Linked DNA regions of Sediminitomix flava. The protein of the gene in region 1 interacts with the protein of each later gene in a pairwise test. Links are inferred from orthologs where the notes say so. Each region holds a gene or a part of one and is shown on either strand. Other genes may lie near its edges.

Region 1 (8,016 bases):
TATATTCTTATTTCTCATGCTCCCAAAGTCAATCCCTATGCTTTCAATACTTTATTCTGTTATTCATCAATGGCATTCAAACTTTCTAATGAATCCTTTTCAGCTCTGAATAGGGCATTGATTATATATACATATGAAAGTTGGTCAAAGTCTACTGCCAAGTCAATTTCTACATTCACAAAAGATTCCTCCATTTTATACTCCGTCTTACTAACTGTTCCAATCATAATTCCTTGTGGATAAACAGTGTTGTAACCTGAAGTAATGACTGTATCTCCTTCACTTAATTCGATGTGCATCGGGAGATAATGAAGACTTGCTTTCGCAGGATTATTGGTATCCCACTTTACAGTACAGAGTGATTTATCTTTTAATAATTCAGCAGAAATGTTCATTCGAGAATGAAGTACCGAATAACAAGTAGCAAAATGATCGGATACATTTTTCACCTGTCCAACAATACCACCAGAGGTGATAATCCCCATTCCTTCTTCTACTCCATCCAATCGTCCTTTATCAATAGTGATGTAGTTATTATTTCTACGAATCGAATTATTGATTACTTCAGCCTCTTGAAATGCAAACTTTAGGTCTGTATCTGCTGTATCTTTTGTGACTAATGTGTCTGAAAAACTCAAATTCAAAAGCGCTAAGCTATCCTCTGGGTCGACAACAAGGGTGTCCAAAGCCAACAGACGTTCTCTGAGCAAAGCATTCTCCTCTCTCAACTCTTCATTTATTCTGCTCAAATCCAAATACCTTGTCACATTGGTTGTGACTTGAAATAAGTTTCCTGCAACTGCACTTGACGATGAAAAAAATGTTGCTCTCTGATAACTATTATTTGAGACTATTAAGATACCTGCTACTATTTCTAATACAACAAATACCAAAAAGACTCTAATTCGATATATAAAATCAAATAATTCCTGCATTCTCTATCCGCTTTAGCTCGCTAATCCCTGCTTGCTTTCTCATTTCTATGTGCAAGCTTTCAAATATATAAAAGAAATCCGCTATGCTACTACAGCAAAGCGGACTTCCTTTCATGTATTTTTTATGGCTTCAATATTTTGGTCTATTCTAACGCTACTAAATCTGAAATTTAGTTCATCAATACTCCCTTGAATTCATTGAATTGCTCTAGTGCCTTACCCGTACCCAATACGACCGCTTTCAAAGGATCATCTGCAATATGTACTGGTAATTTTGTTTTCATAGAGATTCTTTTATCCAATCCTCTCAATAAAGCACCGCCTCCTGTAAGGTGAATTCCTCTCTCATAAATATCTGCTGAAAGCTCAGGTGGGGCTGTCTCTAAGGCTTTCAATATAGCTTCTTCAATCTTAGCAATCGATTTATCTATAGCAAAAGCAATTTCTGTGTACGATACTTTGATCACTTTAGGAATACCGGTCATAAGGTCTCTTCCTCTTACCTCAAAGTCTTCTGGCGGATTTTCTAACTCTGTAATGGCCGATCCAATTTCGATCTTGATTTTCTCAGCAGTACGTTCTCCAATCAAAAGGTTGTGCTGTCTTCTCATATAATCAAGAATGTCTCGATTGAAGATATCACCTGCAATACGAACTGACTGGTCACAAACAATACCTGATAAGGCAATCACAGCAATCTCAGTAGTTCCTCCCCCAATATCTACAACCATAGAACCTACTGGCTGATCAATATCCAAGCCTATACCGATCGCTGCTGCAATTGGCTCTTGAATCATGAATACTTCACGAGCACCTGCATGTTCAGCTGAATCTCGTACAGCTCTTTTCTCCACCTCTGTAATCCCAGAAGGAATACAAATAATCATTCTGTGTTGAGGTGTGAAAAACCATTTATCACTTCCGATTAACTTGATAAGACCTCTTATCATTTGTTCTGCCGCATGGAAATCCGCAATTACACCATCTTTCAACGGGCGAATTGTTCGAATATGCTCATGCGTTTTTTCATGCATTTGCATTGCTTGCCGTCCTAGAGCAATTACTTTTCCATTTGAACGGTTCAATGCAATAATAGAAGGTTCATCTACGACTACCTTACCATTATTTAGGATCAAGGTGTTTGCTGTACCGAGATCGATTGCGAGATTAGAGGATAAAAAATCAAAGAAGCCCATGAATGTTACTATATTGAATGACCTGCAATTAAATAAATCGTATTCCAGATTATATATTTGCATACCTTTCTAAGGTACGAAATATTTTATACTTATAAATAGTATGAATATACACTCTGATTTGAAAAGGGAGATAAATCTATTTTTTCTGAGAATTATTTAACAATAGATTTAATTTTTTTTCATTTAAAGCGTTCTATTTTTGTGCCAAATTTCATTAAAATAATCCAATAAAGGATAAAAGTTTTTTTAGACTCGAAATCAGCCAAGAGATGAGTTCTCGATCGTTTATATTCTTATATTTTAATTTATTGTTATTTTTCACTCATTCAGCTTTAGCTCAAAAGAGTGATCCTTCGGTAGTTGTAAAGAAAGCCCCCTTTCCTGTAACTATCGTAATTGATCCTGGACACGGTGGAAAAGATCCGGGAAAACCCAGAGGAAGTGCGTCTAAAAAACATGAAAAAGACCTCAATTTAGATATTGCTTATCGCCTAGGAGGTTACCTCTCTGAAAGGGTGAAAAACGTAAAAATCCTATATACACGAATGACCGATAAATACGTGTCTTTGGATGAACGTGTAAAGATTGCTAATGAGAACAATGCTGATCTCTTCATCAGTATCCATTGTAACTCTTCAAATAATCGTTCAAATTACGGTACCCAAACACATATTCAGAGTCATGGATTTAATGAAAGCCGTAAGCTAGCTGATCTAGTTGAAAAACAGTTCAGAGACCGAGCTGGACGAAAAAGTTGGGGGGTAAAAGATAAAGCCGATCGTAGACACAACCTTCAAGTACTTCAGTACACTAATATGCCTGCTATATTGGTAGAAGCAGGATTTATGTCTAACCGAAAGGAAGAAGCATTTCTAAATTCTGGAGAAGGTCAAAGCTTAATTGCTTCAGCGATATTTAGAGGGGTAAGAACTTATATTTTAGAGCATTACAAACCCTCTAAAAAAGGACAGCAAAAGTTTCCTTATTACAAAGTACAAATCATGTCTTCCATCAAATATGTTGATCCGAACTCTAGTAAATTTAAGTCTGTAAATAGACGAATTGATGTATTTAAAACCGATACTTCTAATAAATATAAGTATCAGTATATGGTAGGAAGAGAGTACAGTAAAGCAGATGCGAATAGATTGGTACAGGAAATGAAAAGAAAAGGTTATAAAGATGCATTCATCGTCACCTTCTCTAAAACAACTCCTGTATATCGAAGCTCGAAATAACAAATTATAAACGATAAAAAAGGCGATACTCTTGAAATAAAGAGTATCGCCTTTTTATTTATTTTGTACTATGTTATTAAGCTTTTGCCAACTCGTTCAAAGCTTTAACCATAGTTTCTCCGATATCTGCTGGAGATTGTACTACGTGAATGCCACACTCACCCATGATTCTCATTTTAGCTTCAGCTGTATCGTCAGCTCCACCAATGATAGCACCAGCGTGTCCCATTCTCTTACCTTTAGGAGCAGTTTGACCTGCGATAAATCCAACAACTGGTTTAGGATTTCCTTGAGATTGAATCCATCTTGCAGCGTCAGCTTCTAGGTTACCACCAATCTCACCGATCATCACGATAGCATCAGTTTCATCGTCATTCATCAACAACTCAACAGCTTCTTTCGTAGTTGTACCAATGATTGGGTCTCCACCAATACCAATTGCTGTAGAAACACCAAAACCTGCTTTCACAATTTGGTCTGCAGCTTCATAAGTAAGAGTTCCTGATTTTGATACGATACCTACTCTACCTTTCTTAAAGATAAAACCAGGCATGATACCTACTTTAGCTTCTTCTGGAGTGATAACACCTGGACAGTTTGGTCCGATCATACGAACATCTTTACCTACCAAGTATTCTTTCACTTTCACCATATCAGCTACAGGAATACCTTCTGTAATAGTTATAATAACTTTGATACCCGCTTCAGCAGCTTCCATAATAGCATCTGCTGCGAATGCTGGCGGTACAAAAATAATTGATACGTTTGCCTCAGTAGCTTCTACTGCATCTGAAACTGTATTGAATACTGGTCGATCTAAATGAAGTTGTCCTCCTTTTCCTGGAGTTACTCCACCTACTACATTTGTTCCGTACTCGATCATTTGAGACGCGTGAAACGTTCCCTCTGACCCTGTAAAACCTTGGACTATGACCTTGGAATCTTTATTTACAAGAACACTCATCTGTTGTCGCTTTTGATTATTAGCATTTGTTTAAAATCGCATTGGCAATTTAATAGGAATTTACAGATTTACTAATACGGTTATGTAATTTTTTTAAACAAAAATATACCACATTAGAGTCAAATCTTTCTAAAATCAAGCATTTAAGATATTCGTCAAAGCAAATACACCTAATTTTAATGACTTTAAATCATTCTATTAATCTAATACCTTTAAATACTTCCAACTCACTTCAGAGTAAAAATATATCTCAAGTCTAAGCCTTTTTCATTTCATAATCACCTTAATTATGAAACTTTACATTCAAGAATTAGTATTTTTAAGGTATATAAAAACAAAAAATACGCACGCGAAAAGATGAAATCATTTACTGAGAAGACATTAATTTTTCTTGTTCGGTTCTATCAACAAGGAATATCACCCTACACCCCTGCCTCTTGCAGATACTCACCTACTTGCTCTCAGTATATGATTGAAGCAATAAAAAAACATGGCCCCGTAAAAGGGCTTAAGCTTGGTTTAAAAAGAATTGGAAAATGCCATCCTTGGGGAGGAAGTGGATATGACCCTGTTCCTTAATTTCAATTTTTCATGATATAAAAAAACGGGATGCTCTCTAAAGAGAACATCCCGTTTATATTTTCAAGCGATATATCTATTAATAGAATTTCGCTCTGTTGTCTTTTACTTCACTCAAGTCAGTGATTGCTCTACCAATTTTGTAAGTAGTAGAGTTGTTCTGACGTTGGTTGATTTGTCCTTTGTAGATTGAATAATCTGCAGTTTCCAATGCGTTAGTGATATTCTCTACGTTTACAACTACAACACCATTATCATCAATGATAGGAGCAGACTCATCGCCAGCTTTCATTGTGAATACAGTACCGATAGTCTTAGGAGCAAATCCGATACCTGAAATAGAGCTTGCACCAAATGCTAAGTCTGCAGCAGAACCTGTTTTAGCACCTTTACCGTAAGCGGCAGCCATAGCACCAAGGTTGTCTGCAGAAGTTTCTTTCAACTTCTTAGCGATATACTCACCTTTCTTAGCTTTTAATACTTCTCTTTTCACTTGGTCTTTTACTGACTCGAAAGACTCATAACCTTCGTCTTTTGATCCGATCAAGTTAACTACTACATAGTTATCATTCAATTGGAACTCGTCAGATACGTCACCATTGTTTGTATCCTCATCAAATGCCCAACGGATCAATGGTCTTACCTCATCACCGTAGATGTTGTTGATGTTTCTAGCGTCAGCTCTCAAATCGATAGCTTGTTGGATGAATAACGAATCAGCTTTAGCATTTTCTTCGAAATCTCCTTTGTCTTTGCTTGATGCCGCAAAACGACCAGCTTTAGTGAATGCTTCGTTGATTGTACGCTCAGAAGGATTCAATGGTCTTTCAACTACTCCAAGAACTACTTTCTTGTCAGTTGCAGTTTCAGTAACATCAATGATGTGGTATCCGAACTCAGTTTCTACCAATCTTGGAAGAAGACCTGTTTTCTTCGCTTTAAATACAGCATCATTGAATGGCTTAACCATAGCTCCTTCAGAGAACCAGTTCAAGTCACCACCTTTTGCTTTTGTACCGTCTTGTCCGTGCTTTCTTGCCATTTGAGCAAAGTCAGCACCACCTTTGATTTCATTCAAGATACCTTGAGCCTCTTTCTTAGCAGCTGCTTTGTCATCACCTGCTTTGATCAAGATATGGCTAGCACGAGCAGAAAGAACTGTATCTTTCTCTACGTCCATAACTTTATAAAGTCTGTAAGCATTTGCAGCAAAGAATGGACCTGCTACTTCACCTTTCTCAAGTTTGTTGATATCCAAAGTTGAAGGAACACCAGTTGCGTTTACACTCATGAATGGAGCTGCAGCTTCTGTATTTGATTGTACAAAAACTGAATCGTCTACTGCTTCTGCAAATGGTTGTTTCAACCCATTTACTTCTCTTTCCAAAGCAGCTTTATCATCTGCTGAAGGTGCAATTGAGAAACTTACAAACTGGATAGATCTTGTTTCGTCTCTTTTGAAGTCTTCTTTGTGGCTGTTGTAGTAGTCTTTCAACTCACCGTTTGAAACTTCTACTAAAGAATCAGCTACACTGTAGAAAGGCACATACAAGTAAGCAACATCTGCTTTTGTATTTTGCTTTTCGTATTCTTTCTTACCTTCTAGATCAGTTGCGTAGTTTGAAGTAGAAAGTAAGTTTTCATATTTCTGTCTTACACGAAGCCCTGGAAGTTGTTGCTCAAAGTTCATGAACTCAACATATGCAGGAGAGTTAGCACCTTGTTGCTTCAAAGCTCCTAAATATTGGATTACTCTTTCCTTTGAGAAGTTTCCAAGAGAATCTAAAAAGATTGGAGATTGCTTCAAGTATGGGTGGATATTATTCCCCTTGATCATATCTTCCAATTCTTCAGGCGTTACTTTCAAGCCTAGCTTGTCATACTCTGCATCGTACGCATACTTTTCGATGAAAGCATTCCAAGCACGGTCTCTTAGGATTTGCATTTCTCTAGCAGCAGGATATTGCCCTAGCTGATTGCTGTACAATGCACGTTGTCTCTCTAATTCAGTTTCGAACTCTTGACGGTCAATTTCCATCCCGTTGATTTCTCCAACGATTTGCTTGTTCGACCCTAATAATCTTGAATTGCCTGAGAGCAGATCTCCGCCCACAACAAAACCGATAAGACCAATTGCGATTGCTCCTACGGCCAAACCTGATTTCTCTCGTATTTTACTAATGATTGCCATAGTATACCTATTATCTTCTGTCTCTTGATAATTTCAATTTTCAGCTAAAAAAAAGTGGTTTTCTAATAGTTCGCTTTCTCCGTCGCTGCTTTACACAAAACTCAAAAATAAGAGAAAGCCCTTGTATAGCCAAGAAATGGAAATATAAAAAAGAATAAAAAAAGGGATTCGATGTCTATCGAATCCCTTTTTAGAGCGAGAAACGGGACTCGAACCCGCGACCCCAACCTTGGCAAGGTTGTGCTCTACCAACTGAGCTATTCTCGCTTTCCAAAATAGTACCAGGAGCGGGAATCGAACCCGCACGGCCTTGCGGCCACAAGATTTTAAGTCTTGCGTGTCTACCAGTTCCACCATCCCGGCGCCTAAGATAGGCATTGAGCGAGAAACGGGACTCGAACCCGCGACCCCAACCTTGGCAAGGTTGTGCTCTACCAACTGAGCTATTCTCGCTTAATTTTCCGTTCTTTCGAACTGCGTTTCCGTTGAAAGCGATGCAAAGGTACGACCAATTTCCGAACGTGCAAACTTTGCATCAAAAAAAACTACTATTTTCACATTTATTAAAACTTCAAAAAGAGCCCTCAGGGCATCAAAAACCGCATAAAAGACTCTTTTTCAAGTTTATATATTGCAAAAATTATTTTTCTCCTTTTTTCATTATTTTTTCATATTTCTGCAATTCTTCCATGCGCAAATCCTTACGAAGTACCTTCCCAACATTGGATTTTGGTAGTTCAGTACGGAACTCAACGTACTTTGGAATCTTGTAGGCTGTTAGATTTTGCTTACAGAATTTCTTCACAATTTCATCTGTGAGGTGTTCATCTTTTTTTACCACAAAGGCTTTCACAGCTTCCATTGACTTTTCATGTGGCACTCCAATCACTGCTACTTCGGCTACTCCTTC
Region 2 (7,974 bases), on another replicon or contig:
GTAGACTGGCCAGCTGTTGAAAGAAATAACTTCCAATTCAAACCGTACAACACAGTAGTAAATGCATTTTACTATGAAAATCTTTCTATGTTGTCTCTTATAGCTAGTACCATAGGCAAAAAAGATGAAGCTAATTTTTACCTTGAGAAGGCCAAAAAATTGAAAGAGAGTTACAATGATGTTTTTTTTGATGAGAAATTGGGGATATATAAAGATGGAGAAGAAGCCTCTCATTACTCTTTACATGCCAATTTCTTTTCTTTAGCAATGGGACTTGTTCCAAAAGAACATACTAAAACAGTTATTGAATTTATTAAGGAAAAGGAAATGAGTTGTAGTGTATATGGTGCTCAATACTTACTAGAAACACTATTACAACATTACGAATCTGAGTATGCTTTACAACTTATTACTGAAACTAAAAAGACTAGATCGTGGTGGAATATGATAGAGGCAGGCTCTACTATGACGATGGAGGTTTGGGATAAAAAATACAAGGAAAACCTAGATTGGAATCATGCTTGGGGTACTGCTCCACTCAATATTATCACTAGAAATCTTTGGGGTATAAAACCAACTTCCGCTGGATTCAAAATTGCAGAAATAAAACCTCAACTACACAATCTGAAATATTCTACTATAAAAGTACCTACTTTAAAAGGGGAAATTATAGCTACTTATAATTTAGATAAAGATGGAAATCTGTCATATGAATTTGAGATACCAAATAATATGACCGCTATTTTTCATAGCATTAAAAACTACCAAATTCTATATAATGGATTTAAAATAAATGATGGAAAAATAGAACTAACACCTGGTAAACATAGCCTTATAGAACTAAGAAATAAATCGAAATAAGAATGCTTGAGTTGGCAACAACTCAAGCATTCTCAAAATTTAATTACTAAACAATTTCAGCCTTCTTTGTCCAATAACGCATTAAACCAGCCACACTCATCCATGCAGGGTTTGCAGCATCATATTGAGCTATACCTACTTCATCTACTCCTTGTTTACGTAGTTCTTCTTGGCAAAAAGCATTAAACTCTTTCGTTAACTCTAAAACATCAACTCTTGGTTTCATTCGCGCTCTAATCCAGTTTGCAACAGTATGAAGATCTTTTTCCAAAGCATCCAAATGAGCTTCTACTTCCGTGATTTCGCCATAATGCGTTAAGAAAAGTCTTGCAGGTGCAATCTTACGAATCAGATCTAGAGATACTTTCCAATCTTCCAAATTGATATCTGGAGGAGGACAAGGAGAAACTACAGGACCATTGCCAATTTTCACTCCAGCTACATCTCCTGTGAACAGACTATCACCCAATTGCCACGCAATATGGTGTTTTGCATGACCAGGAGTGTACCACGCTTTGATTTCTGTATCGCCAAATTGAAATACTTGGTCATCTTGAACTTCCACAATTTTTTCCTCAGGGATATTTTTCATGTCTCCCCAAAGTACATCCATCTGATCTTTGTAAATCATTCTAGCTGAAGCCATCAACTTAGATGGATCGACCATGTGTCTTTTGCCAAATGGGTGCATGTAAATCGTTGCTCCCATTTCAGCAAATTTCCATGCTGCACCAGCGTGGTCGAGGTGGATATGAGTTAGTAAAACATGTTTCACATCTGAAACTTTATACCCTGCTAGTTCTATTGCTTTTTCTAGGTTAGGATAGGTTGAATAAGGACCTGTTTCAACCAATACAGGACCTTCAGAAGTAGGAATGATAAATGATGCAATTGCCTCATCCTTCCCCAAGAAGTTTAAATCAATAGTTTTTACCATTTTCAAAAAGTGTTTAAGTTTAGTATAGTGTTTATATTAATCAGTTGGTAATAAACGTACAATCATAGACTCAATTGTTAAGCCTGGACCAAACGCCATACCCAATATTATTTTCGGTTCTTCAACCTCGTTTATCTCAGTAAGTAGTTTTTTCAGAACGAACAGAATTGTAGCAGAAGACATATTTCCGTAATCTCTAAGGACTTCATGAGCGACTGCATTTTGCTCTTTTGTAATCCCTAATTTCTTCTCAACTTCTTGTAGAATTTTCTTCCCTCCAGGGTGAATTGCATAAAAGTCTACTTCATCCTGATTAGCTGACGATTTTGAAAATAGATTTTGTATCAGAACATCCATTTCATCTCTGATCAACTCCGGAACTAGGGTTGTCAAACCCATTTTAAAACCATGATCTTCAATATGCCATTGCATTTCTGTTTTACCCTGTGGTACTAAATCTGCAAAAAAAGTATTCAATTCTAACTGAAACTTTCTCGGAGCATCTACTTTTCCTTCAACTAATGCTGCTGCTGATCCATCTGCAAACAATGAAGCGGCAAGAAGTTGTTCTTCATCTTTAGAATGCTGAAAATGAAGCGTACATAACTCAACTGAAACAACTAAGACCTTACTATTTTTATCCGCTTCACAAATAGACTTTGCTAACTTTAAAGCATTGAATGCACCATAGCAACCCATAAAGTTTACGGCAGTCCGTTGTATTGAAGATTTAAGCGGTAACTCTTGAACCAACTCAATATCTAAACCTGGTGCGTACATTCCTGTACAACTTACCGTAATTAAATGCGTTATTTCATCATAAATCTCATCTTCAAGACCTTGAAAAGCATCTAAAACTGCATTTTTTGCTAATCCCAAAGCTGACTTCTCATAATATTGCATTCGCTGTGAGATTGGAGGAGAAAAATCTAAATCATCTTCTCTAAAAAATTCTAACTGCTCTTTTTTTTCAAAATCTGGAATTACCGAATGCCGATGCTGAATACCTGTCGCTCTATATAAAATAGATAGCTTACGCTCTTCAACATGATCTAATTTCAGAAGCTTAGACATAAAAGGTACAAGCTCTGATTGGGAGATTTTATATTCTGGAACAGCAGTTCCTAAAGCAGTTAAAATAGCAGTCATCAGGTAATGATTAGTTTATAAAAAAGTTAGTCTTTATAGTTTTTTTGTTATTTCAGATTTCAGTTCGTCTTTTTTATCAAAAAGAATATCAATTTCTATAGGAAGATAAGCAATTGACTTCCCTTTTAATAACTCTAGGATTGAAGGATTTGTTAGTTTGACCATATCCTTCTCTGTTGTCACAATCATTCCATTTCCAGAAGTTTCTTTTTCGAACCTTTCTAGTATTTTCTCTACTCTAAACTCTGAGTAATGAAAATGATCTGCTTTCTCATCATGATGAATAATTTGAGAATAGTGAGAAATATATTCTTTCATCGGATTAGCATTTGCTATTCCAGTTAGCAAGTATGTCTTATCTGCCCAATCTAGAGTCTCATTATGATTTTGAACAGATTTCAACTTACCATATTTTATAGAACTAAAAAATACAGGCGTATCCTCTCCAGCATATCTTTGAACCTCAGTACTCATTTGAGCCGCTTGAGTTTTTGATAAATCAGCAGGACATTTTGTAATAATTACAATATCAGCTCTACTTGCTCCTATTCTTTTCTCCCTCAGCCTACCAGCTGGCATGATGAAATCATCATAAAAAGGACGTTGAAATTCAGTGAGCATAATATTTACATCTCGATCTACAGCTCTATGTTGAAAAGCATCATCGAGAATAATCATATTTATATTTTCATGCTGATAAAGCATTTGAGGAATTGCCATTGCTCGTTCTTCCCCAACAGCCACAACATGTTTCTCTCCAAATTTAGATTGGTATTGCGCAGGCTCATCCCCTATTTCTTGTGCTGTAGGATGTTCATTAGCCAATAAAAAACCTTTCGTTCTTCTTCCATACCCTCTACTTAAAATCCCCAAATTATATTCATCCTCAAACAAGGAAACTAGTAATTCAACATGAGGAGTCTTCCCTGTACCACCTACAGAAAGGTTTCCAACAGATATAATCTTTAGATCAAACTGAGAAGCCCTAAAAATATTTTTCTTATATAAAAAGTTTCTGAAGGACATAATTCCTCCGTACAATCCACCCAAAGGACGTAATACCGTTTTCAACACATTATTCATAGCCTAAATTTAAACAAAAAAAGCCTGTCCAATTAGATTGAACAGGCTTAAATCATTTCAAATATTTCTTAAGCAGAAGCTAAAGCTTCTTTTACTTTCTCTGCTGCATCTTTCAATACTACTGCAGAAATTACTTTAAGACCAGACTCATTGATCAATTGAGCAGCCTCTTCTGCATTAGTACCTTGAAGTCTTACAATAATTGGAACTTCAATGTTACCAATATTTTTGTATGCTTCAATTACACCTTTAGCAACACGGTCACAACGAACGATACCACCGAATACGTTGATCAAGATTGCTTTTACTTTAGGGTCAGAAAGGATGATACGGAAACCATTCTCTACTGTCTCAGCATTCGCAGAACCTCCAACATCAAGGAAGTTTGCAGGCTCACCACCAGACAATTTAATCATGTCCATTGTAGCCATTGCAAGACCAGCACCATTTACCATACAACCTACGTTACCATCAAGCTTCACGTAGTTCAAGTTATATTTTCCTGCTTCAACTTCAGAAGGGTCTTCTTCAGTCAAGTCACGGAACTCTTGATTATCTTTGTGACGGTAAAGAGCATTTTCTTCTAGAGAAATCTTTGCATCTACTGCCAAGATTCTATCATCTGTTGTTTTAAGAACAGGGTTGATTTCGATCATTTCAGCATCTTCTTTTACATATACATTGTAAAGACCTGAAACGAATTTCACCATTTCTTTGAAAGCTTTACCTGAAAGACCTAGGTTAAAAGCAATTCTTCTAGCTTGGAAACCAGTCAAACCTACTTTAGGATCGATATCTTCAGTAAAGATCAAATGAGGAGTTTTTTCAGCAACTTCCTCGATATCCATTCCACCTTCTGTAGAGTACATAACCATGTTACGTCCTGTACCTCTATTCAATAAGATAGACATGTAAATCTCAGAAAGCTCAGACTCTCCTGGATAATATGTATTTTCTTGTACTAGTACTTTATAAACTTTTTTACCTTCTGCGCCAGTTTGTGGAGTCACAAGCTGCATCCCGATAATATTAGAAGCATGTTCTTTTACTTCTTCAAGATTGCTAGCAATTTTTACTCCGCCGCCTTTACCACGACCACCAGCATGAATTTGAGCTTTTACAGCCCACTTTTGCGTTCCAGTTTGCTCAGTTAAAGCTTCAGCTGCTGCTACAGCTTCCTCTGGCGTATTCGCCAAAATACCTTCACCGATTGCTACGTTGTGTCTTTTTAATAGCTCTTTCGCCTGATACTCATGTATATTCATAGAAGTTCCCTTTAGGGGTATTAAATAACTTGGAATCTTAATATTTAGCTCTATTAAGAGCAATTTTAAACAAAAGTTAACTCATATCATAATTGCCTATGCAAATAAAAGAAAACTTTACATCGCCAAGTCAAATATAGCACATAAAAAAGAACCGTAGGTTATGTTTTACCTACGGTTCTGTGATTTTTAAGAAACTATATTATTTTAAAACAAACTATTATTTTTTCGCAACAGTTTTCCTTTTTGTAGCCGTTGTTTTCTTAGCTGTTGTTGCTTTTTTAGTAGTTGTTTTTTTCGTTGTCGTCTTTGCTTTAGTTGCTGTTGTTTTCTTTTCAGCAGCAGTCGTCTTCTTAGCAGCTGCACCTTTCTTTTTAGCAGGTGCTTTCATTCCCTCTTCAATCAACTTCATAGTTTCCTCAAAAGTCAATTCAGAAGCTTCTGTTTCTTTAGGGATTTTATAGTTCTTCTTTTTGTAAGAAATATAAGGTCCCCAACGACCATTTAAAATTTGAATTTCAGGATCTTCATCAAAAGCTTTGATAAATTTCTTTGCATCAGCTTCTCTTTTAGCCAAAATCAAAGCGATTGCTTCATCCAAAGTAATAGTTTCAGGCGCAAGTTCTTTGCCGATAGATACAAACTTACCATCGTGACGAATATAAGGTCCAAATCTACCAATTGCAGCTACTACTACTTTATCTTCAAACTCTCCTACAGTTCTAGGTAATTTGAATAATTCTAAGGCATCTTCTAAAGTAATACTCTCTAAATATTGACCTTTTCTTAAAGAAGCATACTTTGGTTTTTCAGCCTCCTCGTCTCCTTCTTCAGGAGTTGTTCCGATTTGAGCTATTGGGCCAAACTTACCTAAACGTACAGTTACTTCTTTTCCTGAAACTGGATCAGTACCAAGAACTCTTGAACCACCAATTTCTGAGCGATCAGCCTTTTCTGTAGTTGTTTCTACTGTTTCATGGAAAGAACCATAGAAATTCTTGATCATTGAATTCCATTCTTTTCCTCCATTGGCAATCTCATCAAATTGTTCTTCAACTTGGGCTGTAAAAGAATAGTCAACAATGTCAGGGAAATACTTCACCAAGAAATCATTAACAACCATTCCAATATTAGTAGGGAATAGTTTATTCTTCTCGTTACCTACAATTTCAGTTTGGTCAGTATCTTTAATTGCGCCATCTTTCAATCTTAGATGACGATACTTTCTTTCTTTACCATCTCTAGCCTCCTTCACAACATAATCACGCTTTTGGATCGTTGAGATTGTTGGAGCATAAGTAGATGGACGACCAATGCCCATTTCTTCAAGCTTTTTCACAAGACTTGCTTCTGTATATCTTGCTGCAGGTCTTGTAAATCTTTGAATGGCATCCATTTGACTTAAAGCTAAAGATTGTCCGACAGACAATGGCGGTAACATTGAACTATCACCATCATTATCGGCATCATCTTCATCCTTAGATTCTATATATACTTTCAAGAAACCGTCAAAAACTATCACCTCACCAGATGCGGTAAATTGTTCCTCAGCTGTTGAAACACTAATCTTAGCAATTGTCTTTTCAAGTCTAGCATTAGACATTTGAGATGCGATTGCTCTTTTCCAAATCAACTCATAAAGACGAGCTTCTCGGTTGTCATCAACATCATTCACAGACGGAATTGAGAAATTAGTAGGTCTGATAGCTTCGTGAGCCTCTTGAGCAGATTTCGATTTTGTTTTGAAATGTCTAGTCTCTACGTACTCTTCTCCATAAGTTGAAGAAATAACATCAGCTGCGGCAGCTTTAGCTTCTTCTGAGATGTTAACAGAATCTGTACGCATATAGGTAATCTTACCAGACTCGTACAATTTCTGAGCTAGAATCATTGTCTGAGAAACAGAGTAACCTAATTTTCTACTTGCCTCTTGTTGTAAAGTTGAAGTAGTAAAAGGAGCTGCTGGAGTTCTTTTACCAGGCTTTTTCTGCAAATCAGCAATTTGATATTCTCCTTTTAGACAAGCTTCTAAGAATACTCTGGCTTCTTCTTCGGTTTTGAATTTCTTAGGGAGCTCCGCCTTTAATACTTTACCTTGATCTAAGTCAAATTCTGCAACTACCTTAAAAGAAGACTCAGGAGTAAAAGCCTCCACTTCTCGTTCCCTTTCAACAACTAATCTTACGGCAACCGATTGAACACGGCCAGCAGAAAGACCTCTTTTAATTTTTTTCCAAAGAACTGGTGATAATTCATAACCAACTAAACGGTCTAGAATACGACGCGCTTGCTGAGCATTCACCAAATCTATATCAATTGTTCTTGGAGAATCTATTGCTTTAAGGATTGCTGATTTCGTAATTTCTCGGAAAACAATCCTTTTCGTATTATCATTATTTAATTTTAGCGTCTCGTACAAGTGCCAAGATATCGCTTCTCCCTCGCGGTCATCATCGGTCGCTAACCATATATATTCAGCATCCTTCACTTCCTTGTTCAACTCTTTTATGACTTCCTTCTTATCTGAAGAAACTTCATAAACAGGGGTGAAATCATTCTCAATATCAATAGCTTTATCACCTTTCGGTAAATCTCGTATGTGGCCGTAACTTGATCTTACTGTAAAGTCTTTCCCCAAATACTTCTCGATCGTCTTTGCCTTAGCTGGGGACTCTACGA

The links.
Region 2: the proteins of sucD (region 1) and sucC interact in binary tests that used the Escherichia coli proteins (3 or more experiments, as listed by UniProt). The link is inferred for Sediminitomix flava from one-to-one orthologs.

The regions. Positions count from the first base shown.
Region 1 is NZ_QGDO01000009.1:176,855-184,870, reverse strand. The notes cover bases 2,393-5,304. They hold sucD (succinate--CoA ligase subunit alpha), read right to left. Parts: upstream 4,337-5,304; coding sequence 3,449-4,336; downstream 2,393-3,448. Other genes in these bases: BC781_RS23410 (peptidylprolyl isomerase), read right to left, coding at 4,995-5,304; yidD (membrane protein insertion efficiency factor YidD), read left to right, coding at 4,694-4,915; BC781_RS23425 (N-acetylmuramoyl-L-alanine amidase family protein), read left to right, coding at 2,404-3,372. Outside these bases: BC781_RS23440 (rod shape-determining protein MreD), read right to left, coding at 1-18; rod shape-determining protein MreC, read right to left, coding at 60-935; BC781_RS23430 (rod shape-determining protein), read right to left, coding at 1,106-2,131; more of BC781_RS23410, read right to left, coding at 5,305-7,106; BC781_RS23390 (AMP-binding protein), read right to left, coding at 7,747-8,016. UniProt on the Escherichia coli protein: Succinyl-CoA synthetase functions in the citric acid cycle (TCA), coupling the hydrolysis of succinyl-CoA to the synthesis of either ATP or GTP and thus represents the only step of substrate-level phosphorylation in the TCA.
Region 2 is NZ_QGDO01000003.1:595,114-603,087, reverse strand. What follows is about bases 3,198-6,067. They hold sucC (ADP-forming succinate--CoA ligase subunit beta), read right to left. Parts: upstream 5,296-6,067; coding sequence 4,099-5,295; downstream 3,198-4,098. Other genes in these bases: topA (type I DNA topoisomerase), read right to left, coding at 5,516-6,067; lpxK (tetraacyldisaccharide 4'-kinase), read right to left, coding at 3,198-4,030. In the rest of the region: BC781_RS14270 (family 78 glycoside hydrolase catalytic domain), read left to right, coding at 1-861; BC781_RS14265 (MBL fold metallo-hydrolase), read right to left, coding at 908-1,798; BC781_RS14260 (type III polyketide synthase), read right to left, coding at 1,835-2,947; more of lpxK, read right to left, coding at 2,981-3,197; more of topA, read right to left, coding at 6,068-7,974. UniProt on the Escherichia coli protein: Succinyl-CoA synthetase functions in the citric acid cycle (TCA), coupling the hydrolysis of succinyl-CoA to the synthesis of either ATP or GTP and thus represents the only step of substrate-level phosphorylation in the TCA.